3 regions of the Mesorhizobium delmotii genome follow, and region 2 is predicted to be linked to each of the others. Evidence: riboswitches for the same ligand, from Rfam matches in the RefSeq annotation. Region 2 holds a riboswitch; each other region holds the start of a gene.
What was found. A riboswitch is a leader RNA that binds a small molecule or an ion and turns the genes downstream of it on or off. The one in region 2 is predicted to bind cobalamin.
Positions count from the first base shown of each region.

Region 1 (3,935 bases), on a different contig from region 2:
CAATAGCTGGAGCAGAACTCCGTGTCGCGCGATTGCTCGCACGAAGTCTGGCATTCTTTCAGGAAGGTGACCTGCCTGGTCTCGACCGGTGCCGGCATGACTTGCGAAAAAAGCCAGATCGAGCCGATCAGCACCGGCTGGTGGATCAGATAGAAGGCGAGGCTGTGCCGGCCGATAAAGACCAGCGGATTTGTCCAGCGGCCGGGCGTCAGGCCTGCCAACCGCGCCAGCAGGCCGGAAGCGGAGGCGAGTTTTGCCGTCGCGATGCCCGCAAGCACGGCGCCGAACCATGGAAACAGCGGGACATAATCGTTGGAGCGCGGATTGGTTGCCGACAGGCCGACCCACCACAGGGCCGGATGATCGAAGATCTCGGACCTGAGGTAGAGCGGTGCGGTGATGACGAAAGCCGCGACAACCAGCGTCAGCAGCGCCGGCAGCCGCAGGAACGCCAGGCCGAGCAGGCTGGCGAGCGCGATCTCGTGCAGGATGCCGAAGAAGATGAAACTGTCGGGCGTGGCAAGCCTTGTGGCGGCCGATATGGCGAGCGCCGCCCCGGCGACCATGGCGAAGCGTTTCCAGAAGCCGCTCCAGCGGATCTGTTTGCCATGGGCAAGGAACAGGCTGACGCCGACCAGGAACAGGAAGGTCGAAGCGATGCAGCGCGCGTAGAATTTCCACCAGCCGAAGGCGGTCAGGCCGGGATCGGTGTAGCCGAAGAATTCGAGATCCCAGGTGAAATGGTAGCTCGCCATGGCTAGCAAGGCGAAGCCGCGTGCGACGTCGATGGAGATGATGCGCTTGGATCGGTCCTGAACGGCCGGCGTAGGAATGCTCATGATCTCGCAATCTGATTCAGCACTGCAAGACGACTATCATGGTTGCCCCGGACAAAAGAAGGCGGGCTATCGCCGGTACCGCCCCAAGGTTCGCTTTTAACCTCTGGATCGCAGCACTCCACGGCCGTGACCTTGGAGCGTTGCAGCGTTGCAGCGTTGCAGCGTTGAAGCGTTGAAGCAATCAGATCGTCTCATTGGAAGGCTGAAGCCAAGTGGCGCTTTCGCGCTGGTAGCTGGCGGAATTTGGTTTGCCGGGCGCAGCGATTCTGCCTATAGTCGCAGCCGTCGTCGGTTCCGTTTTGGAACCAAGAGGGAATGCGGTGAGGGCGATTTTTTTGCCCAATGCCGTGGCTGCCCCCGCAACTGTGTGCGGTAGTCCTCTCCATGTGCCACTGAAGAGTTTCTTCGGGAAGGTGGGGAAGGGCGCTGATCCGCGAGCCAGGAGACCTGCCGGCGACAGGAGAACTGACTTCTATGCCCTCGGGTGGAGGGCGAAAGGACAAGACATGAATACCGCTTCCGTCTCGCTCGGCGCTTCCGTCTCCTCGCAGTCGCGCTTCGTGCAGCTGGCGCTTGCTGCATTTCTCGGCATTTTCGTCATGGGCTTTGTCGGCTTCTCGCATATCGATGCGGTCCACAATGCCGCCCACGACTATCGCCATTCGATGGCGTTTCCCTGCCACTGACGAGGGGCTGACATCATGACACTGTTTCGCAACGTCGTGTTCATCGCGGCGATCGCAGGGCTTGTGGCTGGCGTCGTTCTCGCCTGCATGCAGGCCTTTGCCACCGTGCCGCTCATCCTCAAGGCGGAAGTCTACGAACAGGCCGGCGGTGGTCACACGCATGACCATACCGCGGCGCCCGCCGCGAACGCCACGGACGCCAATGCAATGAGCAGCGCCGAACCGGCCGAAGCTGCCGCTCCGGCTGCGGAAGACGAAGGCTGGGCGCCGGCCGACGGTTTTGAACGATTCGCCTTCAATGTCGTTGCCAACGTCGTCACCGGCATCGGCTTTGCGCTGATCCTGGTCGCCGCTTCGGAGTTCGCCGGCGGCATCGGCAATTGGCGTCAGGGCCTGTTCTGGGGCCTTGCCGGCTTTGCGGTGTTCACGCTGGCTCCAAACCTCGGCCTGCCGCCCGAACTGCCGGCTATGCCGGCGGCCGATCTCACCCAGCGCCAGATATGGTGGACGGCGACGGTGGTGGCGACCGCGGCCGGTCTCGGGCTGCTCGCATTTCGCAAATCGCTGCCGCTGGCGCTGCTTGCCATGGCGTTGATCGTGGCGCCGCATATCGTCGGCGCGCCGCAGCCCGACAGTTTCAAATCGCCGATCCCGGAAGGCCTGCACCACCAGTTCGTGGTGGCGGTGACGCTGACCAATCTGGTGTTCTGGCTGGTGCTCGGCGCCGTCGTCGGCGCGGTGCGCGGCCGCTTGACCGGCACCGCGACCGGCCTGCGCGACAGCTTTGCCTGATCCCGTTGCTCCCGGCGGGAGGCTGACCCTGGTCATCGGCGGTGCGCGCTCCGGCAAGAGCGCGCATGCCGAAAGATTGGTGACGGCCTGTCCGGCGCCGTGGGCCTATATCGCCACGGCGCAAGCCTATGATGACGAGATGCGCGAACGCATCGCGCTGCATCGGTCGCGGCGCGACGAGGGCTGGACGACCATCGACGCGCCGCTCGATCTCGTCGGCGCGATCAAGGCGCTGCCTGACGGCCGGCCCGTCCTGATCGACTGCCTGACGCTGTGGCTGACCAACCATATGCTGGCCGAACATGACATTGAGGCCGAATGCCGATGGCTGGCGGATGTGCTGTCGCGGCCGCGAGGGCCGTGGTTCGTGGTTTCCAACGAGGTTGGCCAGGGCATCGTGCCCGACAATGCGCTGGCTCGCCGGTTTCGCGATGCCGCCGGCCGGCTCCACCAGCAGGTCGCGGCCGTCGCCGGCACAGTGCTGCTGATGGTGGCGGGACTGCCGCTCAAGGTGAAATGAGATGACCGATATCGACGACCGGGACGAGGAACGCCACCGCGCCAAGATGGCCAAGCGCAAGGCGGTGCAGGACGCAGAGGTCGCGGCAAAGACGGTCGAGAAGGGGCTGCTGATCGTCAACACCGGGCCCGGCAAGGGCAAAACCACTGCCGCCTTCGGGCTGGCGCTGAGGATGCTCGGCTACGGCAGGCGCGTCGGCGTCGTCCAGTTCATTAAGGGCAAATGGCACACCGGCGAGAAGGATGCTTTTGCCGCCTTCGGCGACCGGGTCGTCTGGCACACAATGGGCGAGGGCTTCACCTGGGAAACGCAGGATCTGAAGCGCGACATCGCTGCCGCCGAAACTGCCTGGGCCAAGGTGCTCGAATTGATGGCCGATCCTTCGATCAGCCTTCTGGTGCTCGACGAGCTGAACATCGCACTGCGCTACGATTATCTTGATCTCGACAAAGTGGTGGCGGCGCTGAAAGGGCGCCGCGAAAACCTGCATGTTGTCGTCACCGGCCGCAACGCCAAGCCGGCGCTGGTCGATGCCGCCGATCTTGTCACCGAGATGGGCGTGACCAAGCATCACTTTTCCGCCGGCGTGAAGGCACAGCAAGGCATAGAGTTCTGAACATTCCGAAGGAGGCGTCATCGGCGAAGCGGCCGATCTCCTCCTTGCAGGGAGATGCCCGGCAGGGCAGAAGGGGTGCTGTCCCTCGAAGCCTCAAGACGTGGGTTCCTCGCCCACCGAGGTGGCCGCCAAGCGGCCGGAGAGGGGGCTTGTCGTAGAGCGCGGTTCCCCCTCTCCGTCTCGGCTTACCAACCTCCAAGGCTGAAGGCTTCCTATTTTGTTCTTGCTTTGTGCCGGCAGTTATGCTATTGAAATGAATATGCTGCTGATTTGCCCCAGCGACCCGCCTCCGAGGCGGGTTTTTTGTTTCAGCCGATGTCGACCGGCCGCGTTGCAGGTCTGGACTGGACGTCACGCAGCGATGACGATCACCGACAGCAAGCCGAACAGCGCGATCAGCAGAAAATCGGCAACCCGGTAGAGTTTCAGCGCCTGTCGGATATCGGCGCTCTCGGCATCGCGGTGGCCGCCTTCGCCCATGA
Region 1 covers NZ_FUIG01000103.1:56,273-60,207, reverse strand. The annotation lists gene BQ8482_RS35945 (acetyltransferase domain-containing protein) at 1-839, opposite strand, end outside; cobalamin riboswitch at 1,112-1,308, shown strand; gene BQ8482_RS35940 (CbtB domain-containing protein) at 1,346-1,525, shown strand; gene BQ8482_RS35935 (CbtA family protein) at 1,541-2,317, shown strand; gene cobU (bifunctional adenosylcobinamide kinase/adenosylcobinamide-phosphate guanylyltransferase) at 2,340-2,837, shown strand; gene cobO (cob(I)yrinic acid a,c-diamide adenosyltransferase) at 2,839-3,453, shown strand; gene cbiB (adenosylcobinamide-phosphate synthase CbiB) at 3,805-3,935, opposite strand, start outside.
Region 1: it holds a riboswitch for cobalamin, as region 2 does, so the genes downstream of both, BQ8482_RS35940 (CbtB domain-containing protein) here and BQ8482_RS03590 (aromatic ring-hydroxylating oxygenase subunit alpha) in region 2, are expected to answer to the same signal.

Region 2 (3,935 bases):
CGTCCTCGGCAAGGCGCGGCCCGATGAAGGAGGCGTACCATTCGACGAACTGGATGACGCCGCTCTCATGCAATTCCGAATAGGGGCCGGGCTCATAGGCCGGCGACAGGATGCCGAAGGCGTTTTCCTCGACGATACGGCGGTCCTGGTCGTTGGTCTCGGTCCACACATGGGTGAGATCGGCGAGATCGTAATCGACGCCTTCGACCGCGTCCTTGTGGACAAGCCATTTGGTGGTGACGGCCGTTTCCGTGGCACTGATCGGCAGCACGCGGAAGGTGACCGCATGATCGCCGAGGATATGGTTCCAGGTCGTCGGATAGTGATAGAGCAGCAGCGAGCCGATACGGTCGGTCGAAACGTCGTCGGAGAGGTTCTTCTTCACCGCACGTCTTCCCGTCATCGTGTAGCTGACGGCATCGCGCAGCAGCGGCGCGCGGGTGGCGCGATACTGCCCGGCCGGATCGATGCGGAACTTGCTCGGCAAGCCCGCCGCCTCGCATTTCGCCCAGTGCGCGAGCATCTCCGGATCGCTGTCGGCGCCCTGCACGCCGGTCACGGTCGGCGCTTCCGGGAATGTCTTGCACAGTTCCGGATGGTTGCCGGCGCAATGGTAGCACTCGCGGTTGTTTTCCCAGACGAGCTTCCAGTTGCCCTTCTCGACGATGGTCGATTCGAAGGCGATTTTTGCCTCGCGCAGCCGGTGCGGCAGGAGGTAAGGCTCGATTATGGCGCGCATCGGCGCGAAATCGGCGGGCTCCTTGGCCAGGCAGATGAAGATGTAGCCACTGATGCTTTCGCAAGCCACCGGCTTCAGGCTGAACTGGCTCTTGTCGAAGCCGTCCGCCATCTGCCTTGCGAACAAGAGCCGGCCGTCCAGCTCGTAGGTCCACTGGTGATAGGGGCAGACGAGCTTCGCCGCCGTACCCTTGTCGGCGTTGCAGACGCGGCTGCCGCGATGCCGGCAGGAATTGTGGAAGGCGTTGATCTTGCCTTGCTGGTCGCGGACCAGCACGACCGGATAGTCGCCGATCTGGGCGGTGATGTAGCTGCCCGGCTTCGGCAACTCGCAATCGTGGCCGATGAACAGCCAGTCGCGATACCAGATCAGCTCCATGTCGAGCTTGAAGAAATCGGGATCGGTGTAGAAGGGCTGCTCGAGCGAGTAGCCTTCCCTGCGGCCGTGCAAGAGCCTCAGCATGTCGTTGCGCGCATCCATGTCCTGTCCTCATAGCCGTCGCATCGGCCCGAAATCGGAATCGATTTCGGAAAGCACGATGCGCAATTCAAAGTCTTGGAGCGTACTTTGTGCGTCCAAATGGACGCACGTCGCTCCAAAGACTGAACTGGTGGTGATGGAGGGAGGATCGGCCGCAAGCCGGCGACAGGGCCGGGCATGCACTATCCACCTCTTGACCGCCCACCGCGATCAGTCGAGTCTAGAAATCTCGGGCTGGTTTCCGGGCTCTGGAGTGTCCTTGCGGACCATCGCGACACCTTCCCAGGCTTGGGCCTAGTGGTCTCCCGTTGCGACTTGAACTCCACCACCGTTGCGGGGGCAGCGCCGGGTTCTGACCGGCTTCCCAATTCTCCGCTTCGTCGTCACCAAGCGGCACCTGAGATGGCGTGATCTAATCATGACGGCCGGCTGACTGTCGGCATGAAAGCGACATCGTATCCATGCGGCGCGACACCGCCGGCGAAACCTGTGGGCCGGGATTTGAGGAAGGTGAAATTTGCGCCTGCTGCGAGCGCTGCCGGTCCTGAAAGCGTGCCGGATTGACCATTGCATGGCGCCGAAATGGTTAACGATTCGACAACAACTCAGCACCGGCTTTTTAAGCCGCTTCTAAAATCGAACCGAACGGTTCGTTTCTGTTGACAATGCGTGCATGACGCTGTGAACGCAGGTCCGGCAATCCGTCAAATGGTCGATTAGCCTTTTTGTCTTAAACCTTTGAAAACAAAACAGAAAGCAATGACGAGAGAAGCCTCTTGTACAATTTCAAGGTGTAGATTCTTGGTCCACACGGAACAACTTCGTGATTGGAATCTGCCAGATGGCCTTCCCACATCGGGGCTGTCCGAACGACGCGAATCCCTCTCAAGACACGCCGCTAGACGGACGGAAAACTAAAGATACTGGAGTTCCAAAAATGAAAAAGATTGCTCTTACTGCCGTCGCCGTTCTGGCCATCACCGGCAGCGCCTTTGCTGGCAGCGACCATTATGGGTCCAACGGCGCCAATCAGCCGACCGCCTCGGTCGACAGTTCGTATACGGCTTCCATTCAGAAGTCGGCTCACGCTGAAAAGCCCGTCGACCAGGGCGCCGACCGCAACCTTTTCGGCAACAATTAACAGCTGATCCCAGACCATGATCCCGAAGTGGAAACCGGTTTTCGGAAAAGATCATGGTCAAACAACAAGACAAAGCGGCCAGTCCGCCGCTCGGGATCTGAAAAATTCAGGAGTACTAGAAATGAAGAAGATCATTCTTGCCACCGCCGCCATCCTGGCTGTCTCCGGCAGCGCTTTTGCCGGCAGCGACAACTTTGGATTGAACGGCGCCAACCAGCCGGCCGCTGCGGTCGACAACGGCTCGTACACGGCTTCGATTCAGAATTCGGCTTCGGCGCAGAATCCGGTTCCGGCTGACGAGAAGCCCGTCAATGGCAGCGACCGTAACCTCTTCGGCAACAACTAATGTCGATCCCAACAGCAGCGGCGGCATTGTCTTTCACAAAGACCGCGGCCGCCGCGCTGATGGCATACGAAAATCCAGGATTACTGAAATGAAGAAGATCGTTCTCACCGCTGCGGCACTTTTGATTGCTGCCGGCAGCGCCTATGCCCGCAACGACAACGTTGGCGGAACCGACATCAACAAGCAGGCGACCGTCAACGTCGACAACACGCAGACGTCTTCGGTAAGCAATACCGGCTCGCCGGTTTACAAGCTGCTCAATTCCTCGGGCGACGTACAGAAGTCCGCCCCGCAGGGCAGCGACCGGAACCTGTTCGGCCGCTAACAGCGACCTGAATGCAATGCACAAGAGCGGCGGGCCTTGCCCGCCGCTCTTGTTTTTGCCTTCGCCAAACTGCCTGATCCAGTAGTTAGGCTGCCTTTGCTTCCGCCATGTGGAGTGTGAAGGAATGTCCGTCGGCGTCGAAAATATGCAGGTCGCCGGGATCGGCATTCAACCGCAACGCAGCGCCGCGCTTGACTTCGACATTGCCTGGCAGCTTGGTCACCAGCGGCAGGTCGGCGCGGCCGATGTCGACATAGACGAGCTGGACCTCGCCGAGCTGCTCGACATAATCCACCGTTCCCTCGAAAAGATAATCGGCGCCGATGGCGATCATCAGATCCTCCGGCCGCACGCCGAAGCTGACCGAAGCACCCTTCACTGACGCCGGCGTGGCGATCGGCACCGTCGCCTTGCGCCCGCCGACATGACTGACGATGGTCGGGTCGCCTGATTTGTCGATCGTCGCCGGCAGGATGTTCATGGCCGGCGAGCCGATGAACTGGGCGACGAACAGATTGCCGGGTCTCTTGTAGAGCTCCATCGGCGTGCCGACCTGCTCGATATGGCCCTCCTTGAGCACGACGATGCGGTCGGCCAGCGTCATCGCCTCGACCTGGTCGTGGGTGACGTAGATCATCGTTGTAGCAGGCATCGACTCCTTGAGCTTGGCGATCTCGATGCGGGTGGCAACCCGCAGTGCCGCGTCGAGGTTCGACAGCGGCTCGTCGAACAGGAAGACCTTCGGGTTACGCACGATGGCGCGGCCGATGGCGACGCGCTGGCGCTGGCCGCCCGACATCGCCTTGGGCAAGCGGTCGAGATATTTGGTCAGCTGCAGGATTTCCGCCGCCTGGCGCACCCGCTTGTCGATCTCGGCCTTGCTCTCCTTGCCGATCTTCATCGA
Region 2 covers NZ_FUIG01000013.1:431,908-435,842, forward strand. The annotation lists gene BQ8482_RS03590 (aromatic ring-hydroxylating oxygenase subunit alpha) at 1-1,219, opposite strand, end outside; cobalamin riboswitch at 1,435-1,635, opposite strand; gene BQ8482_RS03595 (DUF680 domain-containing protein) at 2,157-2,360, shown strand; gene BQ8482_RS03600 (DUF680 domain-containing protein) at 2,482-2,706, shown strand; gene BQ8482_RS03605 (DUF680 domain-containing protein) at 2,795-3,031, shown strand; gene BQ8482_RS03610 (ABC transporter ATP-binding protein) at 3,117-3,935, opposite strand, start outside.

Region 3 (3,935 bases), on a different contig from region 2:
AGGACAGAGGGGGGCGCATCGCACAAACCTGTCTCATCTGCCGCATTCCCCCACGCGGCCTCTACCGCAGCGATGGCCGCCGGCGGCAATTCCTTCGAGAACGTCAGATACTCCTTCAATGCCAACCCTTGGTCGGCCGACTCCAGCATCTCCAGCAACTCCCGCGGCGTTTGCGGAATCCCTTCAACGGCGTAGCCCTGTTCCCTGAGGTCATGCAGCATCGCCAGCACGCTGGACGGCACGTCGAGGCCGACGGCGTAGCCGGTGCGGCCGGGGGCGCTCGGATAGTCGGGGATCAGGATGGCGAGCTTGCGTTTTTCGCGCGGCGTGCGCTGCAGGCGCACGAACGCCTCGACACGGTTCGCCACCTGCGCCACGCGGTCCGGCTCCGGCCGGTTGGCGAAAGCGCGGAAAGCCAATGCGGGATCGACCTCGCTCTCTCCCTTGAAGGAAATGGCGCCGGCGAGAATGCGGCCGTCGAGTTCGGGCAGCACGACATGCATGGCCAGGTCGGCAGGCGCCAGGCCGCGCTGATTGTTTTGCCAGATATCGCGGCGTGTCGTCGCGACGATGACCTGGAAGACAGGAACGCCGGCGCGGTCGAACAGGGTTTCGACGCCGGGCTCAGCACCGGAGGCGAAGGCCGTGGCGGTGATGATCGCGGCAGGGTTTAGCGCGGCAAGCGCAGTCTCGACAAAGGCCAGCGATGCCGGGTCCTTGAGGCTGGAGACGAAAATGGGGACAGGGATGATGCCGCGCTGCCCGAGCGCTTCGAACAATGCGTCGATCGGCGCGACATCGGCGGCGAGCAGCATCGAACGGTAGAAGAGAATTGGCACGACGTCCTCCTCCCCCTCGAGGGGAGGGTGGCCCGCAGGGCCGGGTGGGGTCGTTGCGGCAGTGCTCGACGTTTTTTGCTGTTGGCGCACTTCACAGGCGACCCCACCCCCGGCCTGCGGCCGGACCCTCCCCTCGAGGGGGAGGGGGACGTCGCGCTCGACCCCCAGTCCCGGTTGATAGTAGCCGGCTTTTGGCACGCTGACAGGTTCAGCGACCGCCACACCTGATCCGGCGAGACTTGCCAGTCTCTGCACCAGCGCCGTCATATTCTCCGGGCCGCCCTCGCGGAAATAGCCGAGCAGGCCGTTGAGCTCTTCGCGCGGCAGCGTCGAGCATTCGATCAGCCGGAGATCCTCGTCGCGGCATTCGCCGGGCAGCAGTGCCAGTTTTATGCCGCGTGCGCGGGCGATCGAGGCGATCTGGTCGCAGCCGTAGCGCCACCAGTCGTAGCCGCCGAGGATGCGAACCAGAATAACCCTGGCGTGCCGGGCGACGCTGTCGATCCAGAGATCGACGGACATCGGATGGCGCAGATCGCGCAAAGCCGCCAGCCGCATCGAGGGCAGGCGTTCCGCGTCCGTCTTCCACGCTGCTGCCAGCCCGGCCAGATCGCTGTCGGTGAAAGACAGCGCCACGACATCGGCAGGCGTCTGCCTGAGATCAACAGGCTCGGCGAGATCGTCGAGCGAGGCGGATGTTGTGGTGAGGATGTGCATCGCGGCTCGTGCCTGAGGTCAGCCGGCGAGAATACGCTCGATGGCCGGGCGGTTCAGCCCTTTCAGGCCGATGACGACGAGGCGCGAACGGCGCTCGTCCTCGGCGGTCCAGGCGCGGTCGTAATAGTGATTGACGCGTGGGCCGACGGCCTGCAGCAGGAGCCGCATCGGCTTGCCGCCGACCTCGACGAAACCCTTGACGCGCAGCACGTTTTCTTCCTCGGCCGCGGTGGCGACGCGCAACGCCAGCTCGTCGGGATTGGCGATCGATGGAATGTCGATGACGAACGAGTCGAAATCGTCATGCTCATGATCGAGCTCGTCGTCGTGATGGGTCTTGCGGTTCTCGATGTCGTCCTCGACGGCAAGGCCGAGGCCGAGCAGCACAGACGGATCGACCTTACCCTGCGAGGTCGGCACGATCTTGACGGCGCGCGCGGCATGCTCGCCGATGATGGCATTGGCACGGGCCGAGCCGGCGGCGTCCATCAGGTCGCTCTTCGACAATATGATCAGGTCGGCGCAGGCGAGCTGGTCCTCGAACACCTCTTCGACCGGATCATCGTGGTCGAGCGTCTCGTCCTGCGCGCGCTGCGCCTGCAGGGCGTCCATGTCGTTGGCGACGCGGCCTTCCGCCAGCGCCGGTCCGTCGACGACCGCAATGACGCCATCGACGGTCACCCGGCTCTTGACCGTCGGCCACTGGAAGGCCTGGACCAGCGGCTTGGGCAGAGCCAGCCCGGAGGTTTCGATCAGGATATGGTCGACTTTCGGCGATAGCGACAGGATCTGGTCGAGCGCCGGGACGAAGTCGTCGGCGACGGTGCAGCAGATGCAGCCATTGGCCAGTTCGACGATGTTTTCCTCAGGGCAGGTGTCGATGCCGCATCCCTTCAGAATCTCGCCGTCGATGCCGATATCGCCGAACTCGTTGACGATGATGGCCAGCCGCTTGCCGCCGGCGTTTTCGAGCAGGTGGCGGATCAGCGTCGTCTTGCCGGCGCCGAGGAAGCCGGTGACGACGGTGCAGGGCACGCGGGAGACGGAAGTGGTCATATCTGATCCTTCACAAGGTCGAGGGGAGGAATGCGGGCGACGAGGCCGCGTTTCAGGCAATCGGGCCGGCCGCGCCATGGAATGAGGCCGTCCGTCGAGGTGGCGAAGAGCTTTGCACCGGCGACCAGATCGGCGCCGCTGGTCACGGTCAGGTCGCCAAAGACATAGCTCCAGCAGCCGTCGCGCAGGATCGCGGCGCTCAGCCGGCGCTTGCAGTTGCCGAGGCATTCGACGGTGCGGATACTGATATTTTCGCCTGATACAGCGCGGCGCGTGTCTTCGGCCAACAATTCGCCGGCGCGGGGATGGCCGTCGGAGCCGGTTTCGTCCCGGCAGGAGGCGCAGACGATCACGGTGACGTCGGCCAGAGCATCATCATCGCCGGACAATACGCCCGCTGTCTCAGCCGAAAAACTGCTGTCGCGTTCCAAATCAGGCTCCTTGCCCGGAAAACCCGCCAGGCGATCGGATTCTTATGTCCTAGACGGCAGGTCTCCTGGCTCGCGGGTCATCGCCTTGGTGCCGCCTTCCCGGGACCGTCCCAGTGGTTTTCGGCCTTGGCTCGTCGCTTACAGTTGCGGGGACAGCCGCGGATTTGAAATCGGGGATTTCGCACCGCATTCCCTCTTGGCTCCTCCCTTTGCCGAGAGGAGACCGTCTGAACCGGATTTAGGCTTGTGCAGGCAGTCGTGTCAACGCACGTCTACGACGCGGCAATGTCGGCGAGAGCCGAACCCAGATCACCGGCCGGCGCCACCTCGATGCGTTCCAGGCCGAGCCAACCCTGCATCAGCTTCAACTCGTCGAAAAGCTCGGCGGCGGTTTGCGGCGGGGCGCCGGGCTCGGCATAGGCGGCATGGACGCGCAGCACGCCGGCGGGGCGGTCGGCCTTGAGGTCGATGCGCGCCACGATCCTGTCGCCGAGCAGGAACGGCAGCACATAATAGCCGTATTGGCGCTTTTCGGCAGGGGTGTAGATCTCGATGCGATAGCGGAAGTCGAACAGTCTTTCCGTGCGCGCCCGCTCGAAGACGACGGGATCGAACGGAGCGAGCAAGGCGCGCGCCTCGATCTTGCGCGGAAAACGGGCGTCCTTATGAAGATAGGCAGGCTTGTCCCAGCCTTCGACGCGAACCGGCAAAAGGTCGCCTGCCTCGACCAGTTCCTCGATGCGGCCCTTGATGTCGGCGGGAGAGAGGCGGAAATAGTCGCGCAGGTCGCCCGCTGTCGCGACGCCGTGGGCGCGGGCGGAGATGCGCAGCAATTCGCGGTGCGCATCCTCCGGGGAGGGCACCGGCAAAGCAAGTACTGCCGGCGGCAGCA
Region 3 covers NZ_FUIG01000103.1:100,968-104,902, reverse strand. The annotation lists gene BQ8482_RS36170 (cobaltochelatase subunit CobN) at 1-1,556, opposite strand, end outside; gene cobW (cobalamin biosynthesis protein CobW) at 1,575-2,612, opposite strand; gene BQ8482_RS36160 (DUF1636 family protein) at 2,609-3,043, opposite strand; cobalamin riboswitch at 3,082-3,286, opposite strand; gene BQ8482_RS36155 (winged helix-turn-helix domain-containing protein) at 3,316-3,935, opposite strand, start outside.
Region 3: it holds a riboswitch for cobalamin, as region 2 does, so the genes downstream of both, BQ8482_RS36160 (DUF1636 family protein) here and BQ8482_RS03590 (aromatic ring-hydroxylating oxygenase subunit alpha) in region 2, are expected to answer to the same signal.